Regions from separate parts of the Actinoplanes sp. 13 genome, predicted to be linked through region 1. Evidence: riboswitches for the same ligand, from Rfam matches in the RefSeq annotation. Region 1 holds a riboswitch; each other region holds the start of a gene.

Region 1 (3,114 bases):
CGGTCTGGAGAAGATCATTGCGGGGTACGACCTACCGTGGTCCGTGAGCCGTCTCGGCGCCCGCGTCGAATACCGGTTCACCAGTCCCGCCCCGCGCACCGGCACCGAGTCGGCGGCGATCGCGGACCCCGAGCTGGAGGATTTCCTGCACGTCTACCTGGCCAACCGGGGCGTTCTGCTCACCCCGTTCCACAACATGGCGCTGATGTGCCCGGACACCTCGGCTGCCGACGTGGCCCGGCACCACGAGGTCTTCGGGGCGGCGCTGCGCGAGCTGACGTGAGACGGTCTCCGGGTGATCACCGAGACTGACGTCAGCACCGCGGACGGGCGGATCCTGCACGCGTACGGGTGGGGCGACGGCGACCGGGTGGTCATGTGGCATCACGGCACACCCAACGTCGGTGTCCCGCCGCGCCCGCTGTTCGAGGCGGCGCGGCGGCTCGGGGTGCGGTTCATCTCGTACGACAGGCCCGGTTACGGCGGCTCCACGGCTGCGCCCGGCCGCGACATGGCCTCCGCCGCCGGGTTGGCGGCCGCCGTCGCCGACCGGCTCGGCGTGCGGCAGTTCGCCGTGCTCGGCCATTCCAGCGGCGGCCCGCACGCCCTCGCCTGCGCGGCGCTGCTGCCCGGCCGGGTCACTGCGGCGGTCAGCATCTCCGGTCTGGCCCCGTTCGGCGCGACCGGCCTCGACTGGTTCGCCGGCATGGGCCCCGCCGGTCTGGCGTCGCTGGGCGCGGCCGCCGCCGGGCGCGCGGCCAAGGAGGCCCACGCGGCGGGGGGCGACGGCGAACCCGATTTCACCCCGGACGACTGGACGGCCCTGGAGGGCGACTGGGGCTGGTTCGGCAGCGTGGTGGAGCCCGCGACGGCGGGCGGCCCGGCCCCGCTGATCGACGACGACCTCGCGAACGCCGGACCGTGGGGCTTCGACCCGGCCACGATCACCGCGCCGGTCCGGCTGGTGCACGGCGGCGCCGACGCGGTGGTGCCGAGCTCGCACAGCAGCTGGCTGGCCGACCGCATCCCCGGGGCGGAGTTGCGGATCGTCGCCGGCGCCGGCCACATCTCGGTGCTGGCTACCGAGGCGGTCCCGGCCCTGGAGTGGCTGGCCCGCGCTTGACGTCAGGTGTGTGAAGTTCGGGCTCGATTCGAGCCCGAACTTCACACACTGATCTGGGCGGGAACGGTCAGGCCAGGCGCAGGCGCTGACCCTTGAAGATCAGGCTCGGGCTGTCGAGCCGGTCGGTGTTCAGCCGGTACAGCGTCCGCCAACCGCCCTTGACCTTGTACTTCTTGGCGATCGAGGCGAGCGTGTCACCCGAGCGGACCACGTAGACCTTGCCGCTGGGCTTGACCACGGCCTTCTTCTTCGCGGCCTTCGTGGCCTTGTAGACGCCGGACTTCTTGCCGCACGTCGGCCAGGGCTTGAGGCCCCGCTTCTTGTAGAGCTTGTTCGCGACCTTGATCTGCTCGGCCTTGGTGGCCCGGTTGGCGGTCGGGGCGTACTTGCCGCCACCGTTGGCCAGCCAGGTGCTGCGGCTGAACTGCAGGCCGCCGTAATACCCGTTGCCGGTGTTGATGTGCCACCTGCCGCCGGACTCACACTTGGCGACAACGTCCCAGTTGACCTGGCGGGCCGCGGAGGCCGGTGCCGGGCCGAGCAGGACGCCCGCTCCGGTCACGGCCACGGTCGCCAGACCGAGGGCAAGGCGCGTTCGTCTACCGATACGAGACATGGATTTCCTCCACGCCTACGAGGTGAGCTGTCGGGTTCGGGCAGAGTGGCCCGGCCGTGGAAAAATACGGCTTCACCCCGAGACGCGGACAATTCACGCGCCGAAAAACTTGGGTCCCCCGCTCCCGCCTGAGTTTCGTGTCCGTGGCCGGCGGCGGGATTCGGCGGTCCGTCCACGGTGCCCGCCATTGCGGGACGGCACGACGGTAACCACGTCGGGCCGCCGAAAGCCAAGTTTTACACCCGGGATAGTGACTTCCTTCTCAATATTTGCCCGCTTTGATCTTGTTAGCACCGGGCAAAACGGCTTATTCCCGAGAAGCCGGATTCACAGCTTCAGGTGATCGACGGTATGCGCCGAGAGGAACTCCAGATCCGCCTCCCGGCCGAGCCCCGCCTCCGCCGGAACGTCGACGAAACCATCCACACAGACAATCGGCCGCGTGGTGACATCACGGGCGTAATACTTATCAGAACCGGACACGTCGGACGGAAGAGTGAAGCCGGGCAGGGCACTGAGGGCGACGTTCGCGGCCCGGCCGATGCCGAACTCGTGCATCCCGCCGCACCACACCGGGACACCCTCCGAGTGGGCGAGGTCATGAGCGCGGACCGCCGCGGTGAGCCCACCCATCCGGGAGACCTTCAGATTCAGGATCCGGCCGGCTGCGAGCCGCAGCGCGGTGACCACGTCGTCCACCTCTTCGAGGGACTCGTCCAGGCAGATCGGCGTGTCCACCGTTTTCTGCAATGCGGCATGCGTCACAAAGTCACGCGGCGCGAAAGGCTGCTCGATCATCAGCAGTCCGCAGTGGTCCAATTCACGAAAGACGGCGAAATCAGAAGCGCGATAGGCTCCATTCGCATCGACGTGCACAGGCACGGACGGAAAAGCGGATCGGACCGCGCGGACCGGTTCCACGTCCCAACCCGGGGCGATCTTCAGCTTGACGCGCCGATAGCCCTCCGCCACGCGCGCAGCGACCTGGGCGAGCAGATCATCGATGGTCGGCTCGATGCCCAGGGACACGCCCGCCGCCACCCGGGTGCGGGTGCCCCCGAGCGCCCGGGCCAGCGGCACCCCCTCGCGCGCCGACCACAGCGCCCAGGCCGCCATGTCGAACCCGGCCCGTGCGAACTGGTTGCCCCGGACCTTCGCCAGCACGGCCGCCAGCTCCGCCGGGTGCGACCAGGACGTCCCGAGCACCAGCGGCGCCAGGAACGACCGCGCGACCGCCCAGCAGCTCTCCACCGTCTCCGCCGAGTAGAACGGCCCGCTCGGCGAGGCGATCTCCCCCCAGCCGGCTGACCCCTGCGAGTCCCGCAGCACCACCAGGATGTGCTCCAGCTCCCGCTTGGCGTGCGAGCTGGTCCGG
Region 2 (3,114 bases), on a different contig from region 1:
CATGCGGATGTCGCCGGTGGTGATGGAGTCGCGCATCGCGTACTCGGCGGCGGTCTCGCAGAGGTGCGCGAGGTCGGCGCCGGAGAAGTGCTCGGTGGCGGCGGCCACCTGGGCCAGGTCGATGCCGGCGACCGGGCGGTCGCGCAGGTGGTACTCCAGGATCGCGGCGCGGGCGGTGGCGTCGGGAGGAAGGACCAGCAGCGTACGGTCCAGGCGCCCGGGACGGCGCAGGGCCGCGTCGACGTCCCACGGCGCGTTGGTGGCGGCCAGCACGAAGACGCCGTCGTTGCCGCCCTCGACGCCGTCCAGCTCGGTGAGCAGCTGGTTGACCACGGTGCGCATGGACGACTGGAGCTGGCTGCGCTTGTGGCCGAGGGCGTCGATCTCGTCGAGGAACAGGACGCAGGGCGCGTGGCCGCGGGCCGACTCGAACAGGTCGTGCAGGTTGCGCTCGGAGGAGCCGATCCACATGTTCAGCACGTCGGTGATGCTCAGCGAGATGAACGAGGCGCCCATCTCGCCGGCCACCGCGCGGGCCAGGAAGGTCTTGCCGCACCCGGGCGGGCCGTAGAGCAGCAGGCCGCCGCGGAGGCTCTTGCCGAACAGCGTGCGCAGTTTCGGGTTGCGCAGCGGGCCGAGGAAGGAGACCTCCAGGCGCTTCTTCACGTCGGCCATGCCCCCGACGTCGGCGAGGGTGATCGTCGAGCTCTCCACGTCGAACATCCGGTCGGCGTTGCTGCGGACCGGGTCGGGCTCACCGTCGGCGGTGGCGAACCGGGGCGGGACGACGTCGCCGAACTGCTCCTCCAGGGCCGCCCAGTCGAACCCGCCGGGCGGCGGGGCGGAAGCGGGCGGCAGGGCGGCAGCGGGCGGCGGGGCGGCAGCGGCGGGCGGCGCGGTGGGGGCGACCGGCGGCGGAACGGGAGCAGCGGGCGGCGGCGGAGTGGGATCGGCGGGCCGGGCGGCCGGGCCGAGAGCGCGCGCCATCAGCTGCTGGGCGGTGCTGTTGCCGGGTTCCCGGGCGAGAATCTGGGCGGCGTGAGCGATCGCCTCGGCGCCCCGGCCCGCGGCCACCAGCATCTCGGCCAGGTGCAGCCGCAGCGGAAGGTCGTCGGGGCGGGCCCGCACCGCGGCGGTGAGGCTGTCGATCAAGGCGTCGCTCATGGAAGGCGATTATGCCCCGGCCCGGGAGCGGGATGCGCCTGACGGCCCGGTGCGGGCATGGATGGCCGCGACCTTCCCCGGGACGGAACGCGTGGCGCGTACCAGAAAAGACGAAACGGCCGCGGCCCGAAAGCGACCGCGACCGTTTGCAGCAGGCTTGATCAGCCTGGTCGGCGATAGCCGGCGATCGGGCCCCGGTCGATCGACGCCATCCGCACGTGGTCTCCCGTGTGCGGGGCGTGCACCACCTTGCCGCCGCCGATGTAGAGGGCGACGTGATGCAGGTCCGAGTAGTAGAAGACCAGGTCACCCGGTTTCAACTCGGCTCTGCTGACCGACCTCGTCGAGCCCCACTGGGCTTTCGTGTAGTGCTCGAGGTGGACGCCGACCGATCCCCACGCCTCCTGTGTCAGGCCCGAACAGTCGTAGCTGTTCGGTCCGTTGGAGCCGAAGACGTAGGGCTTGCCGATCAGGTCGCACGCCTTCTGGGCCGCGCGACCGCCCTTGTCGTTGGTGTACGTCACCGGGCAGGGCCCGGTGCGCAGCGGCCCGTCGTCGACGTCCGCGGTGCCGTACGCCCGGATCCGCAGCTTCTGCAGGTCGTCGATCTCGCCTTCGATCGTCTTCTTCCGCGACGCCAGGTCGGTGTCGCGGACGGCGATCTCGGACTCGAGCTGGTCGACCTTCGCCTTGTCGGCGGCGTACTTGTCACGCAGCCGCGCCACGTCGGCGATGGACTGCTTCTGGTTGAACGCCAGCTGGTCGAGGAGGGTGAGCCTCTCGGCCAGGCCGGTCGGTGAACCGCTCATCAGCATCGCGTTGAGCGTGCTCGGCGGACCCTGCATGTAGGCGTCGACCGCGAGGCCACGGACCTCGACCATCGCGGCGTCCACCTGGGCCTGCAGCGGCGCCAGGGTCTTCTCCAGCTGCCTCTGCTGCTTGCGCAGCTTGATCAGCTTGCCGTGCACGTCGTTGTACTGCTCGATGACGGGTTCGAGCTTGTTCCACTCCTCGTCGATCTGCTTCTCGACACTGGAGGGCGTGGGCTCGGCGTGGGCCGCGGCCGGTCCGGTGAGGACGAGCCCGGCGGCGGCCACGACGCAGGCGAGCCCGCGCAGCAGACGTTTCACGTAGGTGCGTTGTCCTTTCTTCCTGCTCAGCCGCCGACCGGGTTAGCTGACGGGTTCGGGCGGGAAGGACACCCGGCCGTTTGCACGGCTTCACCCCGGTTACCTGGGTCCCCGACATGCGTGTCGCATTTAGGCGGTGGTCCGTCAGATCGGCCGGGTTGGACGACGGGGGGCTGCCGGACCGGGCACCACCGTACTCGGATCATGGGTGTGACTGGAAGCGCGGGATCACCTGATCGGCCACGCATTGAGGGCCGCGTCCAGCCAGGGCACCACGAGGATCACGGTGGGTAACACCAGCAGTCCGGCTGCGGCACCGGCGCCGGCCACCGTGAGCAGGGTGGACGTGTGCGCCGGGCCGTCCAGGCGGGCCAGGCGCCGCCGCCGGGACTCCCCCGCCGGGTCCGCGGTGACCCCCTCGGTCAGCGGGACGGCGTCGGCCAGGCGGGACAACGCGGCCCGCAGCGGCTGGGGCCCGGTGCGGCGCCGCGCGGCGTCGTCGGCCACCATCTCCAGCAGCAGGTGTACGGCGTCCAGCGGCTTCTTGCTCCGCAGATGCCGAGGGACCGCCTGGTAGAAGGCGGTGAACGACTCCATCACCAACTCGTGGTGGTGCCGCAGGTGGGCCCGCTCGTGGGCCAGGACCGCGTCGATCTGCGCGGCGTCGAGGACCCGTAGGACGCCGTCGCTGAGCACGACGCGCGGGGACCGGCCGGGCACGCAGTAGGCCAGCGGGAGCGGGCCGTCGAGGACGCGCACCTCGTCCTGGCGCTCCATCCGGTCGAGCAGGTCGACCAGCGTGCGGTGCCGGGCGCGCCGG
Region 3 (3,114 bases), on a different contig from region 1:
TCGCGTCGCGGAGGTCGGCGGCGGCGTCGAGGGCGGCGCGCGCGTGACGGAGAGCGACCTCGCCGGCCTGGGTGAGTCTCGCGGTGCGGCCGCTGCGGTCGAAGAGGCGGGTGCCGAGCTCGTGTTCCAGGGCTTTGATCTGGGCGCTCACCCCGGACTGGGTGATGTGCACGCGCTCGGCGGCGCGGGTGAAGTTGGCCGTCTCGGCGACTGCGATGAAGTATTCCAACTGTCGCAGATCCATGAGCGAAGATTGTAGATGCCATGAGAACTATGCGTTGGACTTCTCACTGCGCCGACGGCAGGGTGGAGACATGACCGATCGTGATGTGGCGAAGCAACCTGAGGATCTGACCCGGCTGTTCGTGGAGCGTGCGAACGCGAAAGACGCCGAGGGTCTCGCCCTTCTCTACGAGGAGGACGCCGTGATGGCCTTTCCGCCGGGCAGTCAGACGCGAGGGCGTCAGGCCATCCGGGAGCTGTGGGATGAGCTGCTGCCGAAGATGCCGCAGCTTGAGCCGGAGGATCCGCTGCCCACGCTGATCAGCGGTGACCTGGCGTTGACGTCCACGCCGCCGAAGGACGGGTCGGGGGCGCGGGCCCAGGTGGCGCGACGCCAGCCGGACGGGAGCTGGCTGCGGGTGCTCGATCAGCCGGAGTTCGTCCAGCCGCAGCGGTGATGCGGCAGGCGCGCCGGCCTGCGGGGTGGGACGACGCCCCGCAGGCCGACCCGAAGTCAGAGAGAAATCCGCTGACCTGCGTACAGACGATGCGGACTGTCCAGCACACCCTGATTCGCCCGGTACAGGGCACGCCAGCCCCCGGGAACGTCATACCGGTTGGCGATGCCCGCGAGGGTGTCGCCGGGGCGCACCACGTGAACGCGGGTGTTGCCGCTCGCGGTGGGTGACGACCGCCGCACGGTGGACGCACGCTGCGGCTTGTATGCGTGGCGTTTCCCGCAGTGCGGCCAGGCGCCGATGCCCTGGCCGCGCAGTACGCGTTCGGCGATCGTGATCTGTTCGGCCCTGGTGGCCAGATTGGCGGTCCTCGCGTACTGCGTGCCTCCGTAAGCTCGCCACGTTCCGCGACTGAACTGGAGGCCACCGTAATAGCCGTTGCCGGTGTTGATTCTCCAGTTCCCACCGGACTCGCAGTGGGCGATCGCGTCCCAGTTGACGCTGAAACGCGGGGACGGTGTGGCGGCGGCGGGGGCTTCGAGCATCACGACGGCTCCAGCCCCGGCAAGCCCGACGGCAACGACGCCGAGGGCATGACGAACCCGCTTTTTGATCTGCATCATGAACTTGTCCTCCACGCCTGCGAGGTCAGCTGTCGGGTTCGGGCAGAGGTGCCCGGCCGCGAGGACGCGGCTTCACCCCGAGGCGCATCAGCGCCGAGGAACTCTTGGGTCCCCCGCTCCATGCCTTGTGTTTTCTCTCGACCGTGGTCGGCGGCTGGACTCGGCGTTCCGGCCACGGTGTCCGCCACTGCGGACTGCCTACGGTGGTCACCGGCCGACGACGCCGGCCAAGCCTTTACACGGGGATAGGTGACCTTGTGATCCCAAATTAACGGCTCAAATCCCCTCTTGTGGGTCTAACTCGGCAAACTTTAGAGCTACCCGCGAGTAGGGGTGACGGTGCACAATCGGCATTCATGAGCGATCAACAGCGTGACCTCGACGTCATCGTCTACGGCGCCTCGGGTTTCGTGGGTGTCCTTACGGCACGGCACCTCGCCGCCCACGCCCCGGCCAGCGTCCGGATCGCGCTGGCAGGGCGCTCAGCCGAGAAGCTCGAGGCGGTTCGCTCACGCCTCGGTGTGGACTGGCCGATCATCGTGGCGGATGCTGGCGACGTGGATGCGCTGGCCACGATGGCCGGCCGCACGCGGGTGGTCATCACCACTGTCGGCCCTTACGCGAAGTACGGCCGGACTCTGGCGCACGCCTGCGCCGAAGCGGGCACCGACTACGTGGACCTGACCGGCGAGGTCCTGTTCGCACGGAACAGCATCGACGAGAACCATGAGATCGCGAAGCGCACCGGGGCACGGATCGTGCATTCGTGCGGTTTCGATTCGATCCCGTCCGACATCGGGGTGTACGTGCTGCATCAGCAGGTGCAGGCCGAGAACGCGGGGGAACTGACGGACACCACGCTGGTGGTGACGAGCATGCGGGGAGGGGTGAGCGGCGGCACGATCGACTCGATGCGCCACCAGGTCGACGTCATGAAGAAGGACCAGCGACTGCGCAAGATCGGCGCCAGCCCGTACTCGCTGAGTCCCGACCGGGCCACGGAACCGGATCTGGGCCGGCAGCCGGACATGCTGACTCTCGCCCCGTCCGAGGTGGATCCGAGCGTGCGCGGGCACCTCGCGCCGTTCGTCATGGCGTCCTACAACACCCGTGTGGTGCGGCGCAGCAACGCCCTGCAGGGCTGGGCGTACGGCCGCCGGTTCCGCTACCGCGAGGTGCTGCGGGTCGGCTCCGCGCTCGTCGCCCACGCCACCAAGCTGGCGATGAGCGGCCTGATCCTCGGCTGGGCGCTGCCGCCGACCCGGTTCGTGCTGGACCGCGTGCTGCCGAAACCGGGTTCGGGCCCGAGCGAGCAGACCCAGCAGAACGGGCGCTTCACCATGGACATCTTCACCACCACGACGGACGGGTCGCGCTACACGGCACGCTTCCGGGCGAAAGGAGACCCGGGGTACGCAGCGACCGCGATCATGCTCGGCGAGTCGGCGCTGGCGCTGGTTCTCGACCGGAATCGGCTGCCGGCTTTCGGAGGCGGCGTGCTGACACCGGCCACGGGTATCGGAGACGCGCTGGTGGACCGCCTGCGGGCAGCCGGAATGGAGATCACCGCCCGGCGGCTCAGCGCCTGAGAATCACCGGCGCGCGAGGTCACCGGGCGGCGCGCAAGACGCTGCGCGGCACAGGCTTGCGAGACGCTGCGCGGCACGGGCTTGCGAGTCGCTGGGGTCACCGGCGGGCGATGACGTGGAAGACGTGCCAGTGCTTCGGCCCGCTGCTGGCCGGTCCGGGCGCGTCCTCCTCATCCCAGTGCAGAACCTCGAGCCCGTCGACGAGCGCTCGCACCTCCGGCT
Region 4 (3,114 bases), on a different contig from region 1:
CCACAGCCACGAGGTGTCCAGGCCGTCGGGGTCGCGGGCGTTGATGGACAGCAGCGTGGGGGCGTGATCGGCCATGTCGAAGGCCTCCAGCCAGCTGGCCGGGTTCTTCGCCAGCAGCAGCCGGATGTTGCGGCCGTCCCGGTCCACCTGCGCGTAGCGACCCGCGATCGACGTCACCTGGGAGAGGCGGGGAAGGGCCTCGATCGGGCGAACCCCGAACTCGGCGGCGACGGCGAGCGCGGTGGCCGCGTTCCCGATGTTGACCTTGCCGGGGAGCTGGAGCTTGACCAGATGCCAGTCGCCGCGCGGGTCGATCACGCCTTCGTCCTCGACCGTCCAGTGCGGCCGGGGGCGGCGCAGCGGGCAGCCGGTGCACCACCAGTCGCCGTTTGCCCGTTCGATCGGGTGGCCGCTCTCCGGGCAGACGAACGAGTCGTCCAGCCAGCGCTGGCCGGCGCTGAACCAGGTGACCTGCGGGCTGCTGCTCGCGGCCCAGACGACCATCGGGTCGTCGGCGTTGGCCACCACCCGGATGTCGGGGTGGTTCGCCAGCGCCACCCGCCACATCTGCGCCATCATCGCCACCTCCTTGGCCCGGTCGAGCTGGTCCCGGGAGAGGTTGAGCAGCGCCACCACCCGCGGATCGGTGGCGTCGATCACCTGGGCGAGATAGTGCTCGTCCACCTCCAGCACGGCGAACGGGGTGTGCCCCTCTTTCGCCAGTGCCGAGGTGTGGCCGGTGGGCATGTTCGCGCCGAAGGAGTTGGTGGCGACCCGGCCCAGATAGCCGACTGCCGCCGCGGCGAACCGGGTCGTGGTGGTCTTGCCGTTGGTGCCGGAGACGAGCGCCACGGCCCGGCCGGAGGCGAGGTGCTTGAGCAGGTCGGGATCGATCTTCAGGCCGATCCAGCCGCCGATCACCGAGCCGTCGCCGCGGCCCGCGGCCCTGGAGAGCGCCGCAGCGGTCTTCGACACGGAGGTCGCGACCTTGGCGATGAGAGGCATCTTCCCGTCCGTCACGCCAGCGAGGGTACCGGAAGCAAAAGTCACGCCACGTTGCCAGACGGTCAAGATCATCGTTCCACGGACGTTTTCGCCGGTCCGGGTGGGCTGGTCACGCTCCCGGTTCTCCCGCGACGTTTTATGTGTTCTGTTTCACCCGTAACCTTAGACGGCGCGTATTCGGTCAGCTCCAGGAGGTAACGGCATTTGTCACGCGGTGGCAACAAACTGGACAGGGGCAGTGTGGCCAATTACCGAGCGTGAGGATGCACACGGTGACGATCATGGCGCGGTTCAGGTAGCAAGGTTGGGCCGGCAGCAACCGCTCGCCGGTCGCGCCGGTTCGGTTCACGCCGAGCCCTGCCCCGAGCTGGACGGCGCGACCACCCGGTACCGAAGACACATGAAGGCATTCGGGGGCAGGGACGGGGGACCCAACAGCGGTCCGTCCCGCGTCACGGCTCCACGTGACGCACCAGGGGGTGACCTTGGGGTGAAGCCGCCTCGGCGGCCGGGCAACCTTCCCGCCCGAACCCGACAGCTAACCTCGCAGGCGTGCCGGAGGGAACTCTCTACCGTGGGCGAACACAGTTCGCGCCGGGGCCGCCGCCTGTCGGCCGGCACCGGCACTGTCGCACTCTCCCTGGGCCTCTGCCTCTGCGCCGGACAGCTGGTGACCACTTCGGCCGCCTCCGCTGCCGGTGTCACCCCGGTCACCGCCGTCTCGGCGGCCGCGGCGACGGTGACGCCCAAGCTGTCCGCGAAGGCCAGCACCCGGAGCGTCAAGTGGGGCTCCACTCTCAAGGTCACCGCCAAGGTCATCGACCCGCGGACCGGCAAGATCGCCAAGGGCACCGTCCGGCTCCAGGGTTACAGCAACGGAGCATGGCGGACCTGGGACACCGAGGCCGTCCGGAACCAGAACGGGACGGTCACGCTCGCCGCCAAGCCGAAGAACACGGCGTGGACCCGTACCGTCTTCACCGGGTCCGGCTTCAAGCAGGTGACCACGACCAAGGTCAAGATCACCGTGAAGGCCAGCGGCGCGAAGATCCTGGCGGAGGCGAAGAGGCACAAGGGCGCTCTGTACCTGTACGGCGCGTCCGGCCCGAGCCGGTTCGACTGCTCGGGTTACACGAAGTACGTCTACAAGAAGGCGGCGGGCAAGTCGCTGCCGCACAAGGCGAACTCGCAGCAGAAGTACGGCAAGGCGGTCGCCAAGAGCAACAAGCGGATCGGTGACCTGATCGTGTTCCGGAACGGGTCGTACGGCTATCACGCCGGGATCTACGCCGGGAACGGGTACATCTACGACTCGCCGCACAGTGGCGCCCGGGTCGGGAAGCACAAGATGTGGAGCAAGAACTACGTCGTGCGGCGTCTCGTCGCCTGACGTGGCACAGCGGCGCAGTAAGTAAGGTGCGATCCTTGCCTCCCGCGGCGGTGTGGTGGCACCGCGCGGGACCGCAGCGCCGCGACAAGTAAGGAACAGACACGCCTGTGGGGTGTGGCCCGGTTCGGGTCACACCCCACAGGCGTTTCCGTTGACGGCCGGCTGCCATGGTTGTTCCGCCGGCTTCCCGGAGCTGTGGGGAGAGATCCGGGCCGCACCGAGAGCCGGCCGGGGTCACTTTTGTCGCGAGCCCGCTCCAATTTGCTCCCCGGGGCGCTCCACATTCCTCCCCGGCCGCCCCCACTTTCCTCCCCGGACGGTCGAAATGGCCGTCGGAGGGCCCTGAAACGGGGACTTTTCGAACCTGCTGAGCCCGATGTCGGAAACCAGACCTCGTGGATCATGCTCTGCCGCTCCACTTCGCCCCACCGCCTGTGAACTGGGGTTTCGTCCGCGAATACGGTTCGTGAGAGCTCGCTTTCGGGTTGCAGGTGGAGGGAAGTGGAGTAGAGTGGGGCGCAGTGGCAGGACCGAGGAATAACACCGAAGCCTGCCGGCCCGAGTTGAGAGGCGGACCGACTCCACCGCGAAGGAGCGGGCGCCACGGCAAGGGGGGTTGGGCCGATGTTCCTCGGCACGCACACCCCGCGCCTGGACGAGAAGGGCCGGCTGATCCTTCCGGCGAAATTCCGTGACGAGCTGGCGGGAGGTGTCGTGAT

What was found. Region 1 has a riboswitch for cyclic di-AMP ahead of AC0NH5_RS33780 (transglycosylase family protein). Riboswitches for the same ligand answer to the same signal wherever they lie in the genome.
Region 2: linked by a shared signal. The riboswitch ahead of AC0NH5_RS20065 (C40 family peptidase) and the one ahead of AC0NH5_RS33780 (transglycosylase family protein) in region 1 are both predicted to bind cyclic di-AMP.
Region 3: linked by a shared signal. The riboswitch ahead of AC0NH5_RS27590 (transglycosylase family protein) and the one ahead of AC0NH5_RS33780 (transglycosylase family protein) in region 1 are both predicted to bind cyclic di-AMP.
Region 4: linked by a shared signal. The riboswitch ahead of AC0NH5_RS19355 (C40 family peptidase) and the one ahead of AC0NH5_RS33780 (transglycosylase family protein) in region 1 are both predicted to bind cyclic di-AMP.

The regions. Positions count from the first base shown of each region.
Region 1 is NZ_JBVYOQ010000025.1:104,765-107,878, forward strand. It holds gene AC0NH5_RS33770 (transaminase) at 1-283, shown strand, start outside; gene AC0NH5_RS33775 (alpha/beta fold hydrolase) at 296-1,123, shown strand; gene AC0NH5_RS33780 (transglycosylase family protein) at 1,191-1,739, opposite strand; cyclic di-AMP (ydaO/yuaA leader) riboswitch at 1,738-1,915, opposite strand; gene menC (o-succinylbenzoate synthase) at 2,067-3,114, opposite strand, start outside.
Region 2 is NZ_JBVYOQ010000009.1:105,564-108,677, forward strand. It holds gene AC0NH5_RS20060 (ATP-binding protein) at 1-1,164, opposite strand, end outside; gene AC0NH5_RS20065 (C40 family peptidase) at 1,326-2,294, opposite strand; cyclic di-AMP (ydaO/yuaA leader) riboswitch at 2,311-2,440, opposite strand; gene AC0NH5_RS20070 (M56 family metallopeptidase) at 2,523-3,114, opposite strand, start outside.
Region 3 is NZ_JBVYOQ010000016.1:143,140-146,253, forward strand. It holds gene AC0NH5_RS27580 (LysR family transcriptional regulator) at 1-244, opposite strand, end outside; gene AC0NH5_RS27585 (YybH family protein) at 315-680, shown strand; gene AC0NH5_RS27590 (transglycosylase family protein) at 737-1,318, opposite strand; cyclic di-AMP (ydaO/yuaA leader) riboswitch at 1,303-1,466, opposite strand; gene AC0NH5_RS27595 (saccharopine dehydrogenase family protein) at 1,660-2,892, shown strand; gene AC0NH5_RS27600 (hypothetical protein) at 2,990-3,114, opposite strand, start outside.
Region 4 is NZ_JBVYOQ010000008.1:253,243-256,356, forward strand. It holds gene AC0NH5_RS19350 (MurT ligase domain-containing protein) at 1-1,005, opposite strand, end outside; cyclic di-AMP (ydaO/yuaA leader) riboswitch at 1,401-1,573, shown strand; gene AC0NH5_RS19355 (C40 family peptidase) at 1,580-2,395, shown strand; gene mraZ (division/cell wall cluster transcriptional repressor MraZ) at 3,020-3,114, shown strand, end outside.